DNA from 4 places in the Pseudoalteromonas sp. P1-11 genome. Region 4 is predicted to be linked to each of the others. Evidence: predicted binding sites of a transcription regulator. Region 4 holds the regulator's gene; each other region holds the start of a gene.
What was found. The regulator sigma-54, encoded in region 4, starts transcription at its own class of promoters, with help from an activator protein. The targets are predictions, from matches to a motif close to GTTGGCACGNNNNTNGNNT.
Positions count from the first base shown of each region.

Region 1: AN390_RS12275 (DUF2726 domain-containing protein) is a predicted target of sigma-54. The motif match lies at 2,379-2,397, and genes of this name have one in related genera.
Region 2: AN390_RS08785 (diacylglycerol kinase family protein) is a predicted target of sigma-54. The motif match lies at 1,714-1,732, and genes of this name have one in related genera.
Region 3: AN390_RS19340 (flagellar basal body rod protein FlgF) is a predicted target of sigma-54. The motif match lies at 1,287-1,305, and genes of this name have one in related genera.

Region 1 covers NZ_LJSP01000006.1:127,617-132,018, forward strand. Annotated here, with positions in the region: gene arcB (aerobic respiration two-component sensor histidine kinase ArcB) at 1-1,175, opposite strand, end outside; gene folE2 (GTP cyclohydrolase FolE2) at 1,402-2,322, shown strand; gene AN390_RS12275 (DUF2726 domain-containing protein) at 2,437-3,033, shown strand; gene mtnN (5'-methylthioadenosine/S-adenosylhomocysteine nucleosidase) at 3,153-3,860, shown strand; gene AN390_RS12285 (regulatory signaling modulator protein AmpE) at 3,861-4,402, shown strand, end outside.
Region 2 covers NZ_LJSP01000004.1:128,504-132,905, reverse strand. Annotated here, with positions in the region: gene AN390_RS08785 (diacylglycerol kinase family protein) at 36-1,655, opposite strand; gene AN390_RS08780 (sigma-70 family RNA polymerase sigma factor) at 2,112-2,636, shown strand; gene AN390_RS08775 (anti-sigma factor domain-containing protein) at 2,633-3,316, shown strand; gene AN390_RS08770 (DUF4331 domain-containing protein) at 3,692-4,402, shown strand, end outside.
Region 3 covers NZ_LJSP01000023.1:10,093-14,494, reverse strand. Annotated here, with positions in the region: gene flgG (flagellar basal-body rod protein FlgG) at 1-485, opposite strand, end outside; gene AN390_RS19340 (flagellar basal body rod protein FlgF) at 507-1,250, opposite strand; gene flgE (flagellar hook protein FlgE) at 1,427-2,770, opposite strand; gene AN390_RS19330 (flagellar hook assembly protein FlgD) at 2,830-3,510, opposite strand; gene flgC (flagellar basal body rod protein FlgC) at 3,524-3,955, opposite strand; gene flgB (flagellar basal body rod protein FlgB) at 3,961-4,368, opposite strand.
Region 4 covers NZ_LJSP01000001.1:210,038-214,439, forward strand. Annotated here, with positions in the region: gene AN390_RS00930 (HPr family phosphocarrier protein) at 1-71, opposite strand, end outside; gene rapZ (RNase adapter RapZ) at 112-957, opposite strand; gene AN390_RS00940 (PTS sugar transporter subunit IIA) at 977-1,429, opposite strand; gene hpf (ribosome hibernation promoting factor) at 1,434-1,721, opposite strand; gene AN390_RS00950 (RNA polymerase factor sigma-54) at 1,749-3,248, opposite strand; gene lptB (LPS export ABC transporter ATP-binding protein) at 3,318-4,043, opposite strand; gene lptA (lipopolysaccharide transport periplasmic protein LptA) at 4,040-4,402, opposite strand, start outside.

The sequences.
Region 1 (4,402 bases), on a different contig from region 4:
CGCGTTGGGTCTAGGAGTGCATAAACATCTAATGTGCCATTTCGCTCAATTGAAAATTCAAGCTCTTTTTGTTCAGCAATTAAACCGGCAAAGTTTACTACATCGTTAATAAAGTCTGAAACGTTAATAGAGTCGGTTGCTATATCTAACTGCTCTCGGTCTATTTTATCTAAATCTATAATATCGTTAAAAATATTACCTAAGGTTTCAGCGCTCGAAAAAACCGTATTACACCAACTGCGTTGCTGCTTATTAAGCTCTGTATCAAGTAGCATTCGGGTTAAACCTACAATGCCATTTAATGGCGTGCGCAGCTCATGACTAAGCGTTGCTATAAACTTACCTTTATCCTTATAAGCTGTTTCAAGCGCTTGTGCTGCTTCTTTACGGCTGGTTATATCACGGCCAAATGCAAGCAAACCTATGTAGTCACCTTGATCATTTATAAACGGTAATTTACGCAGCTCAAACCAACGGTTTTCACCATTAACCATATATTCAACATCAATTGTCAGCGCTTGATGCGTTTGCTCGACTTGTTTATCGGTTCTGAGTACTTCTGCTAAAAAGTAGCTTGGGAAAATCTGCTCCACTGTTTTACCAATTAGTTCAGCGCTGGTTTTGCCCATAACCTCTTCAAACATTTTATTACAGCCGGCAAACACGCCGTTGTTATCTCGGTAATAAAATAAATCGGGGGAAGAGTCGACAATAGAGCGAAGGAGCATGCCTTGCTGAGCAAGTTCTTGTTGTGTTTTTTTACGCTCTGCTATTTCGCGGCGAAGCTCTTCAATGGCGCGATGCTTGGCATGAAAAGCCATTTTTCGCTCATCTATTTCAATGTTGAGGCGGTTGATATTATCTTTTAATGTTTGATTTAACAGCTTTTCTTGTTTTGTGGCGCTGTCTAAATAAGCGTATGAGGCATCTAATTGTCTAATCGAGTTGAGTAAAATACTGATCATAAAGGGAGATACAACCGCGGTAAAAAATACCACAGCTAAAATATCAACTAAATTAACCTCACCCAGTGCCACATAATAAAACATACTCGACAATATAAGCGACACGCATAATAAAAGCGCGTAGCACATTGCCGCGGTTTTTAACTCGCCAAAGCGAGTTATTAAACTAGAAAGTACTCGAGCCCAAGGGCTCAAAGAAGAATCGGTCATAGGTCAGTGTATCTCGTTACTAGGCATAAATAAAAAGTGCCTATTAATAGTCAAACGCATTTTGCAGCAGATTTTAGCATTTTTCTATTAGCTATATTCATGTTGTGCGACAAAAACAGAAAATTTTCATGTTTACTTTTGCCTACTTGTTAAACTCATCATTTCAGCAATAAATTATTTAGTGTAAAATGCTGCGCTTTATTATGACCAATAACGAGTAGCGCACATGCAAACCAACATGCCCGATATAGCTGATACGGCTCCCGCCTTACAAACAGGTAAGTTAGACTGGGTTGGTATGGGCGAAATAGAACTGCCATTTATTTTTGAATCGAAAGATTTAGCACCCGTTACCGTTAACGCAAAAGCGCGTGCCTTTGTTAATTTGCATAAAGAAGACGCTAAAGGCATTCATATGTCGCGTTTATTTTTAGCGCTTGATTTACTCTCTACAGAGCAACAAGTTAACCCACAAACTTTAGCTCAAGCACTCGATACCTTTATCACCAGCCACGAAGGATTAAGTGACAAAGCCCAAATAGAGTTTAAATTTGAGTTACCGCTGCGTCGTAAATCGTTATTAAGCGGTAAAGCAGGTTGGAAAAGCTACCCAATTACCCTAACCAGCACTATTGAAAATAGCGTAATTAGCTACGAGCTAAGCGTTGATGTTACTTATTCATCAACCTGTCCATGCTCTGCAGCACTTGCTCGCCAACTTATTCAAAATGCTTTTAGCGAAAAGTTTAACCAAGAAACACTTAATCAAAAAGACGTTTTAGCATGGCTAGGTACAACGCAGGGTATTGTGGCAACACCTCACTCACAGCGTTCAATTGCAAACGTTAAAGTAAAGCTAGACAACACGATTAGTGAATTTGACGTAGTAAATTTAATTGATACATTAGAAGCTGAGCTAAAAACCCCCGTACAAGCGGCAGTAAAACGTGAAGATGAGCAAGAATTTGCCCGCCTTAACGGTCAAAATTTAATGTTTTGTGAAGACGCTGCACGTAAAATTAAAGCGGTTCTTGAAAACGATAACTTTAGTGATTACTGGCTGCAAATTAATCATTATGAATCGCTCCATGCGCATGATGCAGTCGCGATTGCCGTTAAAGGAATTGAGGGCGGTTACAAAGCCTAACAGCCCTACTGCATCAATAATAAATACATACGGTAATTAGCCATAACAACCAATTTTTAGGCACGTAAATTGCTTTACTTGAGCAGTGTCAATTTGTTGTTATGGAGTTACCGTATGGAATTCGCTTTATTATCAATTTTAGTATTAGTGGTTGGGGCCTCTGTGGTTGCGTCAAAATTTAGTGATGATGGCGGCAATCCCTATCCTTTTACCCGCAAACAAACCGTGTTTACACAGGTTGAGGGTGCATTTTTAAATCTTTTAGAGCGTGCGGTAGGTGATCAATATAAAATTGTGAGTCGCGTCAAACTCATCGATGTAATCGACTGCAAACAAGGCCTCTCAGCTAAATCAAAACGTGCAGCTTTAGCTAAAGCTAAAAATAAGCAACTCGATTTTGTGCTGGTAGATAAAGAAAAAATGACGATAGTGGCTGCGGTCGATTTAGTTAACAACGCCAATAAAGATGGCCACAAAGCGCAGCGCGACTGGTTTGTAAACGGCGCTTTAGAATCCGCTGGCATTCCACATATTCGTATGAAAGTAAAATCAGGCTACCGCCCTTCTGAGGTGCGCGATGCTATTATGTTTAAATTAGGCAAACCTGCAGCGGTGCAATCGGCTCGTCCAACACGTAATCGTGTAAGTAAACCTGCGGTATTGTCACCTTCTCAGGCTAAAGCGCAAACCACTGCGTTAGCCGAAATTTAAAATAGAATTAAATACTCTCCTAAAAGTATTTAAAGCGAGCCGTAAAACAGCTCGCTTTTTTGTTTTTTATTGCTAACTTCACGTATAATCTACGTATTCAAACTCAGGAATCAAACACTATGAATGTTGGTATTATTGGCGCAATGGAGCCAGAAGTTAAAATTTTACGTGAAGCAATGCAAAACCCACAAGTGCTAACAAAAGCAGGGTTTACCTTTTACACAGGCGAATTAGCAGGTAATACAGTAACACTTGTGCAATCGGGTATTGGTAAAGTGGCATCAACGATTGCAACCACGTTATTAATTGATAACTTTAATCCTGATTGTGTTATTAACACAGGTTCTGCCGGTGGCTTTGATCCCTCTCTAAGTGTTGGCGATGTTGTTATCTCTTCAGAAGTACGCCATCACGATGTAGATGTAACCGCTTTTGGCTACGAAATCGGCCAAGTTCCACAAATGCCAGCAGGCTTTGCCGCACACCCAAAACTAGTTGAAGCTGCCGAGCAAACCATTGCGCAAATTAGCGAAGTAAAAACCTTAGTAGGCTTAATTTGTACGGGTGATTCATTTATGTGTGATCCAGTGCGAATTGATAAAGCACGCAGCGACTTTCCTACAATGCTTGCAGTAGAAATGGAAGGCGCATCTATTGCACAAACGTGTTTTGCGCTTAATACGCCATTTGTGGTTATTCGCTCTATGTCTGACATTGCCGGTAAAGAGTCGCCGCAATCGTTTGAAGAATACTTAGAGACTGCATCAATCAATTCATCAAAAATGGTTGTTGCACTATTGGAAAAACTAACAAAAGTTACGCTGTAAATGCTAAGCAATATTGTTCAAAACCATTTGAACTTTATTGCCTTTTTTGTGGCGCTCATTGCTGAGCGCTTTTTCCCGTTAAAAAGCTGGTATCACCCTAATACAGTATTAACCGCTGTATTTAGTGCTATAGGAAAACGGGTTTATAAACCAAGTGAGCCTAAAAGTTACCTTTATTTAGCATCCACTCTTGCCTGTGCGCTAGTTTTAAGCGTTATTCTTATTATTATTGTGTTACTGCTTGAATTTGCCTTTTATCCTGAGCTGCTCGCGGGCCTCATTTTATATTTGTGCCTAGAAAGCAAAGCGATTGAAAAAAAAGCCCTGCGTGTTGCAAAGTTAGTAAAACAAAACCAAAAATCTACCGCGCGTGAACTCGTAAAGCCACTGCTTGCCCGAGAGGTCAATAAGCTCTCAGCGCCAGGTATGATCAAAGCCTTAATTGAAAGCTTAATTTTACGAACTGCCCGTAATTACTTTACCGTTATATTTATATTTTTATTACTTGGGCCAATTGCCGCTTTAGCGTATCGGCTACTGAC
Region 2 (4,402 bases), on a different contig from region 4:
ACAAAAATGCACGTTAAATACGTGCATTTTGTATTTTATAGCTCCTTACTAATTACTTTTAACGAGGCGGGGTCAACTGTAATAGTAAGCGTATCCGCTGTTTTAATTTCACCATCCAGTACATACTTAATTTCTTCGTCTGCGGTTATCGTTACTTTTTTAGCGTTGGTATGATGCGAGCTAATTGCTAAATGCGTTTGTGTAATACTACTAAACATAAGTTCAGCAATGCTTAGCACGCGGGTGGTGTTTTCATCACTAGGTAGCAGCCAATTAATGTCTAATAGGCCATCTTCGTGATCGGGCTGACCACCTCCTTGGGCTAATAACGTAGTAAATGGCGCAGCATTAGCCACAATAAAACTATTTGTATTTACTTCCTGCGTTTGATTATCATCAAGGGTGACATATAGGGTTTGCGCTTTTTGCTCACTAAATGCCTGAAAAAAACCACTTAAATAGGCAAGCTGACCCGATTCGTTTTTTGAGTCTCTATCTGCTTTTTCTACCATTGATTGCTCATAACCAATCCCAGCTAACAACAGCATAAGCTCGTCATTACAATAGGCCGTATCAATTGTTTGGGTTTGCCCATCAATAATAAGATCGCAGGCCTGCTCAACAGGAATGATTTTAGAACTAATCCCCATAAGCACATGCGCTAATGCATTGGCTGTGCCCATAGGGATAATACCCAGCTTGCACTGAGTGTTTACCAACACACTTGCTACTTCTGTCACGGTTCCATCGCCGCCACAGGCAATTATTATATCTGGCTTATCTTTAATGGCTTGTTTAGCAAGCTCAATACCGTCTATTTCTTTGGTGGTGGTTAATACTTCTAAATCATAATACGCCGACAACCTAGCCACTATTAAATGCTCTTTGTCTTGCCACATTTTGGTACCCGACACAGGGTTTGCAATAATAACGGCTTTGTTTTTAATAACTAGCTCGCCCTTTTTATGTCGCTTTGCTAAATGACGAAGCTGATGCTTATTAAGATTTGCGGTTTCGCGGGTTTCTTTTATTTGCGCGAGCACTTGGTGAACATCGGCGTTTTTATCTTGGCTCAGTAAATACGCTGCCATAACAAATACCGAACGCCCTCTGCCCAGTGCACAGTGAACTACCACGCGGCGGTCTTCTTTAATATGATGATGTATCCAGTTAATGGCTTGGTTTAATTGCGAATGGGTAGGCACACTATGATCAAGCACCGGAATATTTAAATAGCTAATATTTTCTTGTGTAGAGCTCCATTCTAAGCCATCAAACTCACACGTTACATCTAATATTGCCGTTATGCCGTTTTCTTTTAACGTATCTATATCAGAGGGGAACAATCGGCATGCTAAAAATAAATGGTCGTTAATTTTTTGAATGGGAGGGACTTTATCGTGCTTGCGAGAATACGCATTGTAAATTTGAACACCCAGTAAAAAAGGCACAAATGCCCAGCGAATATAAAATGGAATAACACCATTTTCACGCTTTCTAAAAATTTTCGCCAAATTAAAAATGTAAGCACCACTGACAAGAATTAACGACAATGCACTCCAGTAAAATACCACTGCAAAATATACCGAGTTAACCTCCCACCCTATAAATATAAAAATTAACGCTAAAATTAAATAACTCGTTGCAGCCCACATATTTTCTCCTTTATTTTTACTGTTTTGGCACATTTTTTACAGCTGTGTATAAGTGTAGTAGCAATTTACACGCCAACAAAAGTTGTTTTTTAGGAACAAAAACAACACTAAGTAACTGATATAAAATAAATAAAAGTAGCTAGCTTTAGCTGTATTCGCATATTAGGCGCTTTTTACACAGTAATCGGTCATTTTTTCTCACTACTCAAAGGTAACTGTTTATATTTAAAACTTGTTTCAATGTGTACAGCAGCTAATATAAATGTCAGCTTAAAAGTTTTTGCATCCAATCACTCTTTTCACACGTTTATTGAGAGTGTGTTTATCTTTATTGGTTAAATTTATAACAGCCTGTTTAATCTCTATTTCAAAGCGATTAAATTGCGCTTAAATAAAACAATTGTTAATTCACGAAGCTCAACACACCTCGGTAATAATAAAAACAACAGGAACCTTATGGAAAACGACAATTTACTTCCCCTTTTGTGTAAAACAGCACAGGGTAACAAAGCCGCGTTTGCTGATTTGTATCAGCAAACAAGCGCAAAGCTTTTTGCGATTAGTTTAAATATGCTTTCAAACCGCGCGCACGCAGAAGAAGTACTGCAAGAGGCATTTATAAAAATTTGGCATAACGCGTCAGAGTACAATTCATCTAAAGGCACAGTTATTAGCTGGATGATAAGCATTGTGAGATACCGCAGCTTAGATGCATTGCGTTATCACAAGGTAAGAAAAGAGCAGGCAATGGGTGATGATGAATACGACGAACAAGCAGTCGATGTTAGTTACGACGAACAAACCAAACTTGTTAATTGTATTGAGCAACTTGATCCCCAACAAAAACAAGCCATTCATTTAGCCTATTACAAAGGGCTAAGCCATGGTGAGTTAGTCAATCACATAGAAACGCCCTTAGGCACAGTTAAAAGCTGGATCAGGCGTGGTTTGCAGCAGTTGCAGAGGTGTTTAACATTATGAATTATAATAAACCAGAATTACTTGATGCTTTAGCAGGGCAGTATGTATTAGGTACTTTAAAAGGCCTGGCACGAAAACGTTTTCAACGCTTAATGCTCAGCTTACCGCAAGCCCGAGAAGCCACTATAATGTGGGAGCAAAATTTAAATGATTTAGCCAGTGCAATTACGCCTCAAACACCCAGCGCGCAAGTGTGGAAGAATATTTTAAATACATTAGAACACACCAACCAACCCGTTAAAACGGTGATCAAACCAGCTACATCGCTGTGGCGCAATTGGTCATTTATAGCCACAGCTGCCTGTATTATCTTAGCATTTTTGGTTATTCAGCCCACAACTCAGCCCCAATACAGCCAACAAATTGCTTTAGTACAAAACCAAGATAAGCAATCACTGTGGTTTATTAACGTAGATGAGCAAACATTATCGGTTAAAGCCAGTGATAAACTCGTTGCGCAAACCGATAAAGACTACGAGCTGTGGATGATTTTAAAAGGGCAAGACACGCCAATTTCGTTGGGTCTACTGCCTAAAAACGGTGAAAAACAGTTACTCAAAGGCACGCGCTTTAAGGCACAAGACATTGCCCTACTCGCTGTTAGCTTAGAGCCTTTAGGTGGCTCGCCAAACGGCCTACCAACACAAGTACTGTACACGACAGATTTAGTTATTTTATAACTAAATAAACGCGACTGGTTGGTCAAACTTTGTTTGGCCAACCTTTTTATTTACCTTGGGTAACCATTAATATTTGATTAAACTAAAGTAGGCTTAATCGCAGTGCGATGCTTATCATATTGTGTGCTCAATACCTGCTGCGTTATTTTAATTGCATACACCCCCTGTAATAAGTATAAAACCAAACCGCTTCAGCCCCTTAACACTCTCTTATCACTTCCTTATCTAAATGCAAAACAGCCTGCTGAAAATTTAATCTTGAACGTTAAACACCCCTTTATTAACAAAATAAAAAAATATTTAACTTTTTTGCATCCATTGTGCTTTTTGTTTCGTTATTAGTTATGACTCCAATCAAAACTAAAGGAAAAAGTCATGAAAGCTTTAACTCCATCTATACTCGCAGTAGTAGTATGCAGTACCTTAGTAAGCACCTCTAGCGAGGCATCAAGTCACCGTGAAGCGCCGAACATTAGCCGCTTTCCAACCTTAGACTCTACCGACTTTTATGTATTTAATAGTTATGAAGCAGGCAGAGACGACTACGTTACATTTATTGCCAACTATATTCCTCTACAAGATGCCTACGGCGGCCCTAACTACTTTGCTATGGACCCAGATGCAACCTACAGTATTCATATTGATAACGACGGTGATGCAGTTGAGGATATTACCTTTGCTTTTAATTTTACCAGTATGCTGCCAAACGATAATCAAGGCGTGCAATTAACCGTTGGCCCAGAAGATAATCAGCGTACTGTATCTGTACCTCTTAAAAACGTTGGTGGTGTAGCAGCAGGTGATGATAGCGCCGCTAATTTTAGCGAGTCATACACACTCAGCATGATAAGCGGTCCACAACGCACGGGTACCAGTACAGCATTAAGTAATACCACCACCAGTTCAACCACGTTTAATAAACCGCTTGATTATATTGGTGACAAAACATTTGGTTCAATGGCTGATTACCAAACCTATGCAGATCAGTTTGTTTATCAAGTTTCGGTACCAGGCTGTGACAGTATGGCCAAAGTATTTGTTGGTCAGCGCAAAGACCCATTTGTCGTTAACTTAGGTAAAACATTC
Region 3 (4,402 bases), on a different contig from region 4:
ACGCGTACAGATACTTCACCATCTTGAGAGACTGTAATTGATTGCGCATCATCGGGTACATTCATTTCGGGCTGAACAACAAAACCTGCACCGGAGGTAACAATACGACCGTCTTCATCGGTAGTAAATTGCCCATTACGCGAATACGCTATATTGCCATCGGGTTGCAGCACTTCAAAAAAACCTTCGCCTGAAATCATCCAATCGAGTGAGTTTTCGGTGGTGAGCATATTACCTTGCGTAAACTCTTTTTGGTTAGCAACCACTTTTGCACCCGCACCTAGCATTAGGCCAGATGGCAGCTCGGTATCTTGTGAAGAGCGCCCGCCAGGCTGGTTGATGTTTTGATACAGTAAATCTTCAAAAATAGCGCGGCTTTTTTTGTAACCTACGGTACTGGCATTCGCCAAGTTATTTGAAATAACTGAAATATCAGTTTGTTGAGCGTCTAGCCCTGTTTTACTTATCCACAATGCAGGATTCATAAGTATGCCCTCATTTTAAAGTTAAACTATGCGCATCAACTGATCTTGACGTTCGTCAATCTCTTCAGCTGTTTTCATTAGTTTTACTTGTAACTCAAATTGACGTTGGTGGTTGATCATATCGACCATTTCGTGAACTGGATTAACGTTAGACATTTCCAGTGCACCACTTAACACTTTTACATTTGCAGAGGTATCGACGGTTTGCCCAGGTACAGGTCTAAATAAACCATCGTTGCCTTTTTCAAGCTCTCTGCTGTTTCCTTCAACAACGCGCAGCGTGTCTACTTCTTCTAAAAAATTTGCAGGCGCGCCTTGGGGGCGAACCTGTATGGCACCATCTTCACTAAAACTTATTTTTTCAATAGGAACCGGTAAAATTACGGGGCCACCTTCGCCAATAACTTGACGACCATGACTTGTTACCAACATACCTTGCGCAGTAATGTTTAGCGTGCCTACTTTTGTATATGCTTCGTTTCCTGAGTCATCCTGAACCGCAAGCCAGGCGTTATCGCTCATGGCAATATCTAAATCTCGCCCTGTTTCGATTATGCCGCCAGAGGTCATGTTAGAACCTGGTCGCTCTTGCATTGAAAACACGCGCGTTGGTAAGCCCTCGCCAAATGCTTGCATAGAACGCGCTTGCGCAAAGTCAGCTTTAAAACCCGTGGTGTTTGCGTTTGCCAAATTATTGGCTTTAAGTGCAAGCCCTTGTAGGCTTTGCTTAGCGCCGGAGGCTGCAATGTAGACCATTTTGTCCATAACATCGACTCACATAAAAAATCTCTGAGTTGATAAATGCAAAATAGATGCCAGGTTAAATTTGACGCAATATAAGGAAGGTATTGAACGGTTCAGCTACGCTAGTTTTAGCGACATAGCTACAAAAAAGGCTGCAAAAATGCAGCCTTAAAATCTTAACCAAAAATAAGGTTAACTTATCGAATCTGCAAAATACTTTGCTGAATTGTTGAGTTAACTTCAAGCGCTCGTGAGTTCGCTTGGTAGTTACGTTGAGCGGTAATCAAATCAACTAATTCGTTTGTTAAGTTGGTATTTGATTGCTCAAGCGCGGATGAATTAATACTACCCAATGTGCCTGAACCTGGTTCTCCTGCAATAGGCTCCCCTGATGTCAAACTTTTCTTCCAGCTCGTATCGCCTACTTGCGATAAACCTTGAGAGTTTGAAAAACGCACCATAGCAACTTGGCCTAAGAAGGTTGAATCACCATTACTATATGATGCTACTACTTTTCCATCTGTTCCAATATCAATACCCGCTAAACGACCAACGGTAGCGCCATCTTGCTCTAGTGCTTTTACTTCAAAGTTACTTGCATACTGTGTTGGAACTTTGTTATTAGTGCCAGCTTCATCACGCCAACTTACTGATACATCATCGGGAAAACTTGCACCATTAGTTAAAAGTGAAGTCAAACCTGTAGTAGCATCTGACGATAAGTCTATATCAGAAAAAGTTGTAGCCGGTGACGCTACATTAGGCAAACCTGCAGATGTAAATTCAAAAGTATCTATTGGAGTATGTGAACCGGCGGCGGTTTCAGTTCCATCTGTGCCAAAGTTTTTCCCGTCTAAGGTCCCGTAAACTTGCCATTGGTTCGGTGCTGTTACTGGGTCTTGCTTTACAAAGAACAGCTGTAAAACATGTGGCTCACCTAATGAATCATACACAGTGGTGGATGTCGAGCTATTATAGGAGGCACTAGTATTTGAATCAAAAGGAGTAACTGAAGGCTGAGTACTTCGAGAATCTAGATTGAATGATGAATATACTTGACTAGTAGCTCTTGGAGAACCTGACGAGTCAGGTATTTGTAAAGGTGATGATGTGCTTAGGCTCACTGAAGTAGTATCTCCTGTAGCTTCATCAACAGGAAAGCTTTGTAAGAAATTACCTTTTGCATCGACTACAAAATTGTCTTGATTTAGCTTAAATGCGCCAGCACGGGTATAAGAAAAATCTTGAGAGCCAAGGTCTTCACTCATCGCAAAATAACCTTCACCCGTAATAGCTAAATCCAACGAGTTGTTGGTGAACTGCAACGACCCCTGATGAAACTGCTGTGCAACCATAGCTGTCTGAACACCATCACCGTTTTTAGTTTTACCAGAACTGAACACAGAAGATGCATACACATCGACGAACTCAGCTCGTGATTCTTTAAAACCGGTGGTGTTTACATTAGCAATATTATTTGCTGTTACGTCTAAATCTTTTTGAGCGGCAGCTAGGCCTGTAAGTGCGATATTAAAGCTCATAATTCACCTCTAACTTTTAATCTAATAGCCTGCTAGCAGGCGAAATATTTTTTAATTGGTTATGCGATCTCTGCGACATCTGTCAACCTAACCGCACCCTCTTTAGTGTTAATAATAATGCCACTAGAGCCATTGATATTAACGCTTTCAATGTTTTTGAATGTTGCCACCGGTAAGCTTGAAAACTCGCCGTTGGTACTGCCCTCTGCAGTAATGGTGTATTCACCCTCTGGTAGGCGCTCACCGGATTCATTATTACCATCCCAGCTAAAGCGCACTGCACCCGCTGCTTGCGAACCCATATCGATAGTTCTAACCAGTTGCCCAGAAGCATCTGTGACTTTAATTGTTAAATTATCAACGGCTTCTTCAGCAACCGCAGACCCTTTTGCCTCTCCGCTTTCGCCAAGCTCAAGCGTATTAGACTCTAAAAGCGCTTGCTTACCAACCAGCGTTGATGCTTGTAAGGCAGAATTTGAGGTCATTGATGAGGCTAGTGACTCAAAATTTGTGTTTAAATCTGTGATGCCTTGCGCCATGGTAAAATTAGTCATTTGCGCAATCATCTGATCGTTATCAGCCGGATTACTCGGATCTTGATACGATAACTGCTGAGTTAGCAACGAGAAAAAATCTTCTTGTGTTAACGCATCACTCTCTCCATCGCTGGTAGCAACTTGTTGTTCTTGCCAGCGTAGTGAGTCCAAATAAGTTGAACTGCTACTAATATCGTTACTCATAACCTACCCTCGGTTATCGCTGCCCAAGTAACAGCGTTTTGCTTAACATTTGCTTAGCTGCATCGGCAACTTGCACGTTTGTTTGATAAGAGCGAGAAGCAGAGATCATATTTGCCATCTCCTCAACAACATTAACGTTGGGTTTATAGATATAGCCATTTTCATCCGCACTTGGGTGATTAGGGTTATATTCAATTTGTAGTGGTTTGTTACTCTCAACAATTCCCAGCACTTTAACACCAACAGCGGAGCCCTGAGGGTTGCTGGCTGAAGCAGACGCTTTCGTCAGCTCGGCAGCAAATACAGGTTGGCGTGCTCGGTAAGTTTTGTCTTGGGATGAACTAATTGTATTAGCATTCGAAATATTACTCGCGGTGGTATTTAAGCGAACATTTTGTGCACTCATACCACTGCCTGAAATATCAAAAACGTTATATAAACTCATAATTATTATCCTTGACTACCGAGCGCTTTATTCAGGCCCTTAAATTTACTACTTAAAAATTGCAGGCTTGCCTGATACTCCATCGCATTCTGTGTATACAAGTTTCGTTCCACCTGTATATCAACTGAGTTACCATCGCCTGTATCCCCTTGATTTGGAGTGCGAAATAATTCAGAACCACCTACACTTCGAGTACCGCCAGCAATGTGTTTTTCATTGGTAGTAACCATGCTATTGCCGCTTTGCTGAGTTGACCTTGCCGCTTTTAATGCTGAGGCAAAGTCGATATCTTTTGCTTTATAGCCAGGCGTATCAGCATTCGCTATATTTGTGGCAAGTACTTCTGCCCGCTGTGAGCGGATCAACATTGCATGCGGGTGCACACCTAATGCTTTATCAAAACTGATAGCCATAACGTTCTCCAAAAAATTGACTTGCTTAAGTTAA
Region 4 (4,402 bases):
GCAAGGACCGTTGCCGCTCTGGCGTGTAAGCCTAATTTATTTTTTATTAAAAATGTGTCTTCACAGCGCATAAATTACTATACCTAAACTGAACAGGTTATTATTTTAAGGTTACTTTTCTTGCTCACGATGACGAATTTTGACATTCGGATGCGTCATAGCAAAGCTCTCACCAATGGCTTGCGCTAAATAAACCGAGCGGTGTTGACCACCAGTACAGCCTATTGCAATAGTGAGGTAACTACGGTTATTACGCTCTAAGTGTGGCAACCAAGTTTGTACAAAGGTTTGAATTTGCCAAGTGAATTTTTGCACTATGCTGTGATTTGCCAAAAAATCTTTTACTGGTTGATCAAGGCCCGTAAGCGGTTTAAGTTCAGGCTCCCAGTGGGGGTTTGGCAAAAAGCGAGCATCAAAAACATAATCAGCTTCTTTAGGTATGCCGTGTTTAAAGCCAAACGATTCAAACGTTACAATAAGTTGCTTATCTTTTTTACCCAGTATTTTTTCGCGAATTGACTCTGCTAATTGGTGCACACTTAAATCGGTGGTATCAAGCATAAAGTCAGCGCGTGTTACGAGTACATCAAGCAGTTCTTTTTCTTTTTTTATTGCTAAATCAAGCGGCAGTGAATCGATGGATAAAGGGTGTAATCTGCGTGTTTCTGAAAAACGTTTGATCAGTGTTTGATCATCACTATCTAAATAAAACAGTGTGGGTTTAGCAAAGTCAGGAAGGTACTCGAGAATATCGTTAAATTCGTCTTGTTCTTTGGGGATATTACGAACATCTATACTAACGGCTATTTTGTCATAGTTATCTGAAACACTTCGCACTAAAGAGGGCAGTAAGTTGACCGGAATATTATCTACGCAATAATAGCCTAAATCTTCAACCACGCGTAAAGCAACCGACTTACCTGAACCAGAACGGCCGCTTATGATAATTAACTCCATTTATAGCCCTTAGTATTTACTACGATTGATCAACAATTACTTGATACAGCTCTGCATCGGTTTTAGCACTACGCAGCTGTTTACAAAATTCTTTGTTGCTCAGTTTATCAGCTATGGTTGCCAGAGTCTTTAGGTGCTGTTGGTTATCGCCATCTGGTACGATGAGTGCAACAAAAATATCAACAGGGCAGTTATCAATAGCATCAAAGTTAACAGGGGTGTCGCTAACAAGTACTAAAGCCAGCGGCTCTTCTACGCCACCCATTCTGCCATGAGGAATGGCGATACCCCGGCCAATGCCAGTACTGCCTAGCTTTTCTCTGCTTGCCAGCGCATTAAGAATATCTTGTTGTGGTAAGTAGGGGAGCTTTTCATGAGCTAGCTCACTGATAAACTCTAAAATTCTTTTTTTACTACTAAAAAGGACCGCAGCTTTGCTGCAGTCCTGGCATACTAATGTACTTAATTTCATAATATTAGTGTCTAGCAAGCTTCTCTTTATGTTTTATGACTTGACGATCGAGCTTGTCAATCAACGAGTCTATAGCGGCATACATATCTTGGTGCTCTGTTGAGGCAAATAAATCTGCGCCACTTACATGAATAGTCGCTTCTGCTTTTTGGTTGAGTTTTTCTACATCGAGAATGACATGCACATTGCTAATATGATCTGAGTGCCTTTCTAGCTTTGCAAATTTATTATTTACATAGTCTCTAAGTGAATCAGTTACTTCTACGTGACGACCAGTTAGGTTTAGTTGCATAAGCATTTCCTCTTTGTTTTTTACGTCTTATATCAAACTCTTTCTCTGATTTGACGGTGGAATAGCTAGCGATTCACGGTATTTTGCTATTGTGCGTCTAGCTACTTTAATTCCTTGCTCTGCCAATATATCCGCAATTTTACTATCACTCAATGGTTTAGCTGAGTTTTCCGCGGCAATTAGCTTTTTAATTAGGGCACGTATTGCGGTTGATGAACACTCGCCGCCGTTTTCAGTGCTTACGTGGCTTGAGAAAAAATACTTAAGCTCAAAAATACCACGTGGCGTATGCATATATTTTTGCGTAGTAACACGCGAAATTGTCGATTCATGCATTTCTACCATTTCAGCAACATCGTTTAAAACCATTGGCTTCATGGCTTCGGGGCCATGTTCAAAAAATGCTTGTTGCTGTTTTACAATACAGTTTGTTACTTTGAGCAGCGTGTCGTTTCTGCTTTCAAGGCTTTTTATAAACCATTTAGCTTCTTGTAAGTGAGAGCGAATAAATTGGCTATCACCACTTGATTTTACGGTACGTGACATAGCCGCGTACTGACTATTTACGCGTATTTTTGGCATGCTATCTGGGTTTAGCTCTACCACCCAGCGGCCTTTTATTTTTTTAACCGACACATCCGGTATTACATACTCCGACTCTTCCCTTACTATGGTATCTGCAGGTTTTGGGTTGAGGGTATGTATTAGGGTCATGACCTCTTTAAGCTCGTCTTCTTTAAGCTTAGTCTTTTTCATTAATGTACGATAGTCGCGTGCCGCTAATAGATCAATGTGATCGGTTAAGATCATTTTAGTTTGTTCTATAAAAGGGGTGTCTTTATCAAACTGGTTTAGCTGAATGCACAAGCACTCTTGTAAACTGCGCGCGGCTATACCTACAGGGTCAAATAACTGAATACGCTTTAAAACGGCTTCTATTTCGTCAAGTTCAACTTCAACTTCGTCATCGTTTTCTTGGTTAAAGCTCTCTAAAATCTCTTCGCAACTTAGCGTTAAAATACCCGAGTCATCTACAGCTTCTACAATGGCAATAGCAATGGCTTCGTCAGTTGGGCTAAAAGGAGTAAGCTGAAGCTGCCACATTAAATACTCATGTAGCGTTTCAGTAGAGGCACCTTGATAAATAGACTCATCTTCCGGCATTGGGCCTGAGGATGCCGCAGGGGCTGCGCTCATGTACTCATCCCAAGTTACATCCATTGCCATATCATCGCTAACGGTGTCTTTATTTAAAGCTTCGCCACTGTCTTGCTCGTACTCGCTGGTTGTATCGTCAGCCGATGCGCTTACGGTTACATCATCCGTATCTGCTTTTTGCTCATTTTTTCCAGCCGACTCTTCCGTGTAATCTTGCTCTTCTACTTCTAATAGCGGGTTGCTATCAAGTGCTTCTTGTATTTCTTGCTGGAGATCCAATGTACTGAGCTGCAGCAAGCGAATCGCTTGTTGCAATTGTGGAGTCATTGTAAGTTGCTGGCCCATGCGCAGCTGTAATGATTGCCTCATGTATCTCTAACAATCCTTTTATGTTGTTATAATTAATATTAGCAGATGCTTGTAGGTGTGGCTTAAATGTTACAGCCTAAATTGCTCGCCTAAATAAACATCGCGTACAGTTTTGTCATTTAATACGTGTTCTGGGGTGCCAGATGCAATTAGCTCCCCATGAGAAACAATGTAGGCTTTTTCACAAACATCAAGGGTTTCTCTTACATTGTGATCGGTAATTAATACGCCAATGCCACGGTTTTTAAGATGTTCTATTATTTTCTTTATATCTAACACTGAAATCGGATCAACACCAGCAAAAGGCTCATCCAATAAAATAAATTTAGGGTTTGCTGCCAGTGCTCTGGCAATTTCTACACGGCGGCGTTCACCACCAGAAAGTGCCATACCTTGGCTATCGCGAATATGCTGAATACTAAATTCATCAAGTAAGTTGTTGAGCGTTTCTTCTCGCGCGGCTTTATTGAGCTCTTTACGCGTTTCTAAAATAGCCATTAAGTTTTGATAAACTGTCAGCTTTCTAAATATTGATGACTCTTGCGGCAAATAGCCAATGCCTAAGCGGGCGCGGCTGTGCATAGGTAATAACGTAATGTCGTTATCATCAATAGAAATTTTACCTTTGTCGCTAGGTACTAATCCTACAATCATGTAAAAGGTGGTGGTTTTACCTGCGCCATTAGGGCCCAATAAGCCAACAATGCTGCCGGCTTCTACCTCAAGGCCTACATTTTTTACAACTTGGCGGCCTTTATAGCTTTTTGCTAATAGTTCTGCTTTTAAGGTGCTCATGGTTGACCTTCGTTACCTGTTTTTTCTTTAATTTTTGCTTCAACAGGCACTAAAATTGTGTGGACACGATCCGTAGAGTTTTCGTCTTTTTCTGCGCTAATAAGCTGCTGCTGCATATCGTAGGTAATACTTTTAGCATTAATTTTTTGACCGGCTTGTGCGACTTCAGCATCGCCAACAAGCGTTAAAAAGCGCTTTGCTACGTCGTAACGTACTTCGTTTGCACTGGCGCTCATTACGGTACCATCGTCTTGTTTTTCTTCGAAGTAGGCTGGGCTGCCAGTGGCAATAAGGAGTTGTTTGTTATCCCCTAAGTCTTCACGTTTATGTACTTCAAGTCGGTCGGCTGTAATTTTGCG